DNA from 3 places in the Streptomyces sp. NBC_00887 genome. Region 3 is predicted to be linked to each of the others. Evidence: riboswitches for the same ligand, from Rfam matches in the RefSeq annotation. Region 3 holds a riboswitch; each other region holds the start of a gene.

Region 1 (2,254 bases), 5.3 Mb from region 3:
GACGAACGAGTTCAGCGACATGTTCTGCGCCTTGAACGGCGCGACCTTCACCCCCCGGCGCACCAGCCACCGGCAGATTCCCGCCGTGACGACACTCTTGCCCGCGTCCGAGGTCGTTCCCGCGACCAGCAGCCCGCCGCCCTGTCCGCCGCTCATGCCCGGCCCCTCCTTCCCGAAGCCAGCCGCGCGGCCGCACACACGCCGAGGGCCAGCACACTCACCCGGCGCGACAGCCGCACCGCGCGTTCGATATCCGTCACCCGCACGTCCCGGCCGGTCTCCCCGTTGAGCACGGGCCGGTGCTCGACCCGCCCGCCGTACGCGAGGGTCCCGCCGAGGCGCACACCGAGCACACCCGCGAACGAGGCCTCCACCGGGCCCGCGTTGGGGCTCGGGTGCTTGCCCGCGTCGGCCCGCCAGGCCCGTACGGCCTCGCGCGGACGGCCACCGGCGGCCACGGCGAGCACGGCGGTGAGGCGGGCACCGGGCCAGCCGGCGAGGTCGTCGAGGCGGGCCGAGGCCCAGCCGTAGCGCCGGTGGCGCGGAGACCTGTGACCGACCATGGCGTCGAGGGTGTTGACGGCCCGGAATCCGACGAGGCCCGGGACACCACCGATGGCGCCCCACACCAGAGCGCCGACGACGGCGTCCGAGGTGTTCTCGGCGACGGACTCCACCACCGCGCGGGCGATCTGCGGTCCGTCGAGGGACTGGGGGTCACGGCCGCAGAGGTGCGGCAGCCGCTCCCGGGCCACCTCGATGTCACCGGCGGCGAGCGCACCGCCGATGGCCCGGGCCTCCCGGCCCAGCGACGTACCGCCGACGACGGACCAGGTGGCGACGGCGGTCAGTGCCACGGCCGCGGCGGGACGGTTGCGTACGGCACGGGCGGCCAGCGCGGCGGCGCCCGCTGCGCCCCCGGCGCAGACCAGCGCGTGCAGGGCGCCCCAGCCGCGGTGATCGCGCCACAGCCGGCTCTCGAGGCCTGCCGCGGCCTGCCCGAAGGCGGCGACGGGGTGGCCCCGCCGGGGGTCACCGAGCAGCAGGTCGCCGATCAGACCGGCGGTGGCGCCGTACGCGAAGATGCGGTCGGCTCGCACGGTTCAGCCGGCCGTCGTGCCTCGAAGGATGTTCGGAGCGGGTGACACAGGGACCGACGCACGGCAGCCAGGCATGGCAGATGTCCTTAACTCAGGGTCCGCGCCCTGGTTCGACGTGACCGGCGACGAGAGTCTCCTGGCTTCCGGATCCGCAGTTCCCCCGGCCTTCCAGTCCGTGCCGGACCGTGACTTCCGTGTGGGGGCCTGCTCCCCGGTGACAGTGGCGGGACCGCGCCGGATTCGCACCGGCTTCCTCTCCTGTCGCCGTAAATGGCACCGGCAGTCCACCACGCCCCGTGAACGCCCGTCAACCTGCCGTTGACCTGCGGAAGTGCAGTGTGCGCAGACGCACATCGGGCCGGACACACACGTGGTGTGTCCGGCCCGATGCGAGGAGACGGTGGCGTGGCGCCGGAGTGGTCAGACGACGATCAGATAGATCCCGTAGGCGACCGCCGCCGCGCACAGCCCGAAGCAGGCGTACGCGCCGGTGCGCGCCAGCGTGAGAGATCCGCCGGACTGCACCGCCGAGGCCTGCTTGGAGAGGCCGATGATGCCGAGAGTGAAGAGGCCGACCAGTGCGACGGTGACCACGAGGCTGACGCCGAAGACGGAGGCGAGAGCTGCCCAGTCGATGTTCATGCGGATCTGTCCTTACACCGTGGCCGGTCGGGCCGGGTCGGCCGGGGATCCGGCCGTCGGGGCCGGGGCCGGGATGGTGGTCTTGAGGTCCGGGACGCCGGAGCCGACGGGCGGAGGGCTGACGGCCGCGATGGCGGTGGTGACGACGCCCGCGGGCTCGGCGTCCGTCTCGTTGACGTTGGTGTGGTCGACCGGCTTGCGGCGCGACAGCAGCCAGATGGCAGCGGAGCCCGCGACGAGGAGCACGGCGACCACGCCGACACCCCAGGGGCCCTGCTTGGTGAGGAACTCCGCGCCCGCGCCGACCAGACCGGCGGCCGGCAGGGTCAGGCCCCAGGCGATGAACATGCGGGTGGCCGTGGACCAGCGGACCACGCCCCCCTTGCGTCCGAGACCGGCGCCCATCACGGCACCGGAGCAGGACTGGGTGGTGGAGAGCGAGAAGCCGAGGTGCGAGGAGGCCAGGATGACCGTGGCCGCACTGGTCTGGGCGGCGAAGCCCTGCGGCGGCT
Region 2 (2,254 bases), 1.1 Mb from region 3:
CCTCACCAAGCAGGGCCCCTGGGGTGTCGGCGTGGTCGCCGTGCTCCTCGTCGCGGGCTCCGCTGCCATCTGGCTGCTGTCGCGCCGCAAGCCGGTCGACCACACCAACGTCAACGAGACGGACGCCGAGCCCGCGGGCGTCGTCACCACCGCCATCGCGGCCGTCAGCCCTCCGCCCGTCGGCTCCGGCGTCCCGGACCTCAAGACCACCATCCCGGCCCCGGCCCCGACGGCCGGATCCCCGGCCGACCCGGCCCGACCGGCCACGGTGTAAGGACAGATCCGCATGAACATCGACTGGGCAGCTCTCGCCTCCGTCTTCGGCGTCAGCCTCGTGGTCACCGTCGCACTGGTCGGCCTCTTCACTCTCGGCATCATCGGCCTCTCCAAGCAGGCCTCGGCGGTGCAGTCCGGCGGATCTCTCACGCTGGCGCGCACCGGCGCGTACGCCTGCTTCGGGCTGTGCGCGGCGGCGGTCGCCTACGGGATCTATCTGATCGTCGTCTGACCACTCCGGCGCCACGCCACCGTCTCCTCGCATCGGGCCGGACACACCACGTGTGTGTCCGGCCCGATGTGCGTCTGCGCACACTGCACTTCCGCAGGTCAACGGCAGGTTGACGGGCGTTCACGGGGCGTGGTGGACTGCCGGTGCCATTTACGGCGACAGGAGAGGAAGCCGGTGCGAATCCGGCGCGGTCCCGCCACTGTCACCGGGGAGCAGGCCCCCACACGGAAGTCACGGTCCGGCACGGACTGGAAGGCCGGGGGAACTGCGGATCCGGAAGCCAGGAGACTCTCGTCGCCGGTCACGTCGAACCAGGGCGCGGACCCTGAGTTAAGGACATCTGCCATGCCTGGCTGCCGTGCGTCGGTCCCTGTGTCACCCGCTCCGAACATCCTTCGAGGCACGACGGCCGGCTGAACCGTGCGAGCCGACCGCATCTTCGCGTACGGCGCCACCGCCGGTCTGATCGGCGACCTGCTGCTCGGTGACCCCCGGCGGGGCCACCCCGTCGCCGCCTTCGGGCAGGCCGCGGCAGGCCTCGAGAGCCGGCTGTGGCGCGATCACCGCGGCTGGGGCGCCCTGCACGCGCTGGTCTGCGCCGGGGGCGCAGCGGGCGCCGCCGCGCTGGCCGCCCGTGCCGTACGCAACCGTCCCGCCGCGGCCGTGGCACTGACCGCCGTCGCCACCTGGTCCGTCGTCGGCGGTACGTCGCTGGGCCGGGAGGCCCGGGCCATCGGCGGTGCGCTCGCCGCCGGTGACATCGAGGTGGCCCGGGAGCGGCTGCCGCACCTCTGCGGCCGTGACCCCCAGTCCCTCGACGGACCGCAGATCGCCCGCGCGGTGGTGGAGTCCGTCGCCGAGAACACCTCGGACGCCGTCGTCGGCGCTCTGGTGTGGGGCGCCATCGGTGGTGTCCCGGGCCTCGTCGGATTCCGGGCCGTCAACACCCTCGACGCCATGGTCGGTCACAGGTCTCCGCGCCACCGGCGCTACGGCTGGGCCTCGGCCCGCCTCGACGACCTCGCCGGCTGGCCCGGTGCCCGCCTCACCGCCGTGCTCGCCGTGGCCGCCGGTGGCCGTCCGCGCGAGGCCGTACGGGCCTGGCGGGCCGACGCGGGCAAGCACCCGAGCCCCAACGCGGGCCCGGTGGAGGCCTCGTTCGCGGGTGTGCTCGGTGTGCGCCTCGGCGGGACCCTCGCGTACGGCGGGCGGGTCGAGCACCGGCCCGTGCTCAACGGGGAGACCGGCCGGGACGTGCGGGTGACGGATATCGAACGCGCGGTGCGGCTGTCGCGCCGGGTGAGTGTGCTGGCCCTCGGCGTGTGTGCGGCCGCGCGGCTGGCTTCGGGAAGGAGGGGCCGGGCATGAGCGGCGGACAGGGCGGCGGGCTGCTGGTCGCGGGAACGACCTCGGACGCGGGCAAGAGTGTCGTCACGGCGGGAATCTGCCGGTGGCTGGTGCGCCGGGGGGTGAAGGTCGCGCCGTTCAAGGCGCAGAACATGTCGCTGAACTCGTTCGTCACCCGCGAGGGTGCGGAGATCGGCCGCGCCCAGGCGATGCAGGCGCAGGCCGCCCGGGTGGAGCCGAGCGTGCTGATGAATCCGGTGCTGCTCAAGCCCGGTGGTGACCGCTCCAGTCAGGTGGTCCTGATGGGCAAGCCGGTCGGCGAGATGAGCGCGCGGGGCTACCACGGCGGGCGCCAGGAATCGCTGCTGGGGACGGTCGTGGACTGTCTGGAGCAGCTCC
Region 3 (2,254 bases):
GGTACGCGCGGCCGGTACGAGAAGCCGCTCGGTCAGGTAACCGAAGACGAGACCGAAGGCGGTCCAGAGCGTCGCCTGGACGGCGAGCGTGGACAACCGGAACTCCCACAGCAGGCTGGCCGGGAAGTCCGTTCCGACCTCGTTGAACGAGGGCAGGAAGGCGTAGGCGAGCCCGATCAGCAGGACGTAGCCGGCGCCTGCGGCAGTCGTCGCGTTCCAGTTGCCCAGGCGGGGTGCGAGACGTTTGCCGAAGATCACGGCGGCTACGGCCAGCAGCACGCTGAGAGCGACCATCAGGAAGAACAGGCCGGTGCGCTGTCCGATGGTGTCGGGGTTCCCGACAGCCGGCGGGTTCGCCGGGTACTTCAGGAACGGCACGACGTACACCGTCAGCAGGGCCGCACCCGCGACGAGCGCGGCCGTGGCCCTGGGGCCGAAGCTGCCGATGCGGCCCAGGGCGTAACAGAAGACGAGTGCGGCGATGCCGCCGATGGCCACGCCGAATACGAGGACACCGGTGGCGAGACCGCCGGTGGCCTGCATCGTGCGGCTGACGAGTTCCTCGCCGCCGCCGTGGTCGTGGGCGTGTGACTCCTCCAGCGCGATGGCGGCGTCCACGCGGGACTCACCGAGGAAGTAGGCCACGGCAAGGGCGAGCGCACCGGCCACGAGGCCGGCCAGCATCCCGCGGACGAGCAGAGCTCTGACCGATACGGAGTTCATGGAACGTTCCCCTGATTCCCGGAATCTCAGTGGCAGGGGAATCCGAGGAGGTGGCGTCCGTCGTGGACCCACTCGTGCACGGACTCACCCGCGAAGACCGCGGTGGCGCCCTGCTCGGCTCCGACGAAGTACAGCAGGACCAGCATCAGGATGCCGAAGAAGACGGCCCAGGGGGCAATGGCCTTCAGGGAGATGGGGGTGATCGCGGGTGCGATCGCAGCTGGGGCAGCAGAATGTGCCATGGCAGAACCTCCTGTGGGAACACGCGTCCCTGTCGTGGTGCCTGAGACGAAGGTGCCGGGTCTGACTTTCCCGCAGAACGAGCGGGTACACAGTGGCGCGACCGTGCCGGATTCTCACCGGACTTCCGTTCACACCTCGTCTTGGTTGCCGCGACCATACCGCCTGTTGCTCGGGCGCCGCCACGGTGCAACCGTCCCGGTCGCGGCCCGCGGCGCGAGCCGTGTTCCCATGGGGCGCCTACGCATCGGGCAGTTGTTGAAGAAGGGGAGGCGGAGCATGACGGTACGGGTGATGTTGATCTCACCGGCCATGAACGCGGCGTCGAGAGAGGCACGCTTCGAGGGTGACGCACCGTTGGACGAGGCAGGTCTGCGCAGGGCCGAGGACGCCGCCGGTGACGTACCGGGAGCCGACCGGTATGCGCGCGGCCCTTCGGAGCGCTGCCTGCAGACCGCTCAGGCGCTCGGACTTGCCCCCAGTGCCGAACCCGCGCTCCGCGACTGGCACATGGGGCGCTGGAGCGGTCAACGACTGTCGGACGTCGGCGCCGCTGAACCCGACGCCGTGTCCGCCTGGCTGGCCGACCCATCGGCCGCCCCGCACGGGGGCGAGTCGCTCCTGGACCTGGCTGCCCGGGTGGGCAGTTGGCTGGAGACCCTGGCCGGGGACCGCGACGTGCGGGTCATGGCCGTGGTCGAACCCGCGGTCGTCCGCGCGGCGGTGGTCCAGGCGCTGGCTCTGCCGGTACAGGCCTTCTGGCGGCTGGACGTTCCCCCGCTCGCGCTCACCGAGCTCAGCGGGCGGTCCGGCCGGTGGAACCTGCGGTGCGGTCGCCCTCCGGAGGAACGCGGGGAGCGTGGGGCAGGGCGATCGCGGTAACCGCGAACCCGTCCTGGACCAGCCACCTTCCCTCGAACGTGCCCGGTATCCCGGGCGCCGTCCGCAACAGCTGCGCCGTGAAGGTGCCCCGGTGCCAAGCCCCTTCGCTCCGGCGGAATTCGATCTCCGCCTCGTCGAAGTCGAGCTCGATGCCTGTGAGCGGGTACCACGTCTTGAAAACACTCTCCTTGGCGCTGAAGACCAGCCGATCCCAGTGGGGGGCCGCGCCGCCCGCGACCGGGCCGATCCGCCGCCTCTCCGAGGGGAGCGAGATGACCTCCCACACGTCGGTCGGCAGAGCTTCGTCCGGTTCCGCGTCGATGCCCAGCGCGCGCACGTCGGACGCCCGGGCCAGCGCTGCGGCTCGGTAGCCCTCGCAGTGCGTCATGCTGCCCACGATCCCCTCGGG

What was found. Region 3 has a riboswitch for cobalamin ahead of OG844_RS13210 (CbtB-domain containing protein). Riboswitches for the same ligand answer to the same signal wherever they lie in the genome.
Region 1: linked by a shared signal. The riboswitch ahead of OG844_RS37270 (cobalamin biosynthesis protein) and the one ahead of OG844_RS13210 (CbtB-domain containing protein) in region 3 are both predicted to bind cobalamin.
Region 2: linked by a shared signal. The riboswitch ahead of OG844_RS08340 (cobalamin biosynthesis protein) and the one ahead of OG844_RS13210 (CbtB-domain containing protein) in region 3 are both predicted to bind cobalamin.

Annotation. Positions count from the first base shown of each region.
Region 1 is NZ_CP108788.1:8,183,380-8,185,633, forward strand. It holds gene OG844_RS37265 (cobyric acid synthase) at 1-156, opposite strand, end outside; gene OG844_RS37270 (cobalamin biosynthesis protein) at 153-1,100, opposite strand; cobalamin riboswitch at 1,230-1,357, opposite strand; gene OG844_RS37275 (hypothetical protein) at 1,521-1,742, opposite strand; gene OG844_RS37280 (anion permease) at 1,755-2,254, opposite strand, start outside.
Region 2 is NZ_CP108788.1:1,819,107-1,821,360, forward strand. It holds gene OG844_RS08330 (anion permease) at 1-274, shown strand, start outside; gene OG844_RS08335 (hypothetical protein) at 287-508, shown strand; cobalamin riboswitch at 672-799, shown strand; gene OG844_RS08340 (cobalamin biosynthesis protein) at 929-1,876, shown strand; gene OG844_RS08345 (cobyric acid synthase) at 1,873-2,254, shown strand, end outside.
Region 3 is NZ_CP108788.1:2,893,897-2,896,150, forward strand. It holds gene OG844_RS13205 (CbtA family protein) at 1-723, opposite strand, end outside; gene OG844_RS13210 (CbtB-domain containing protein) at 750-965, opposite strand; adenosylcobalamin (AdoCbl) riboswitch at 1,010-1,107, opposite strand; gene OG844_RS13215 (histidine phosphatase family protein) at 1,243-1,845, shown strand; gene OG844_RS13220 (4'-phosphopantetheinyl transferase) at 1,760-2,254, opposite strand, start outside.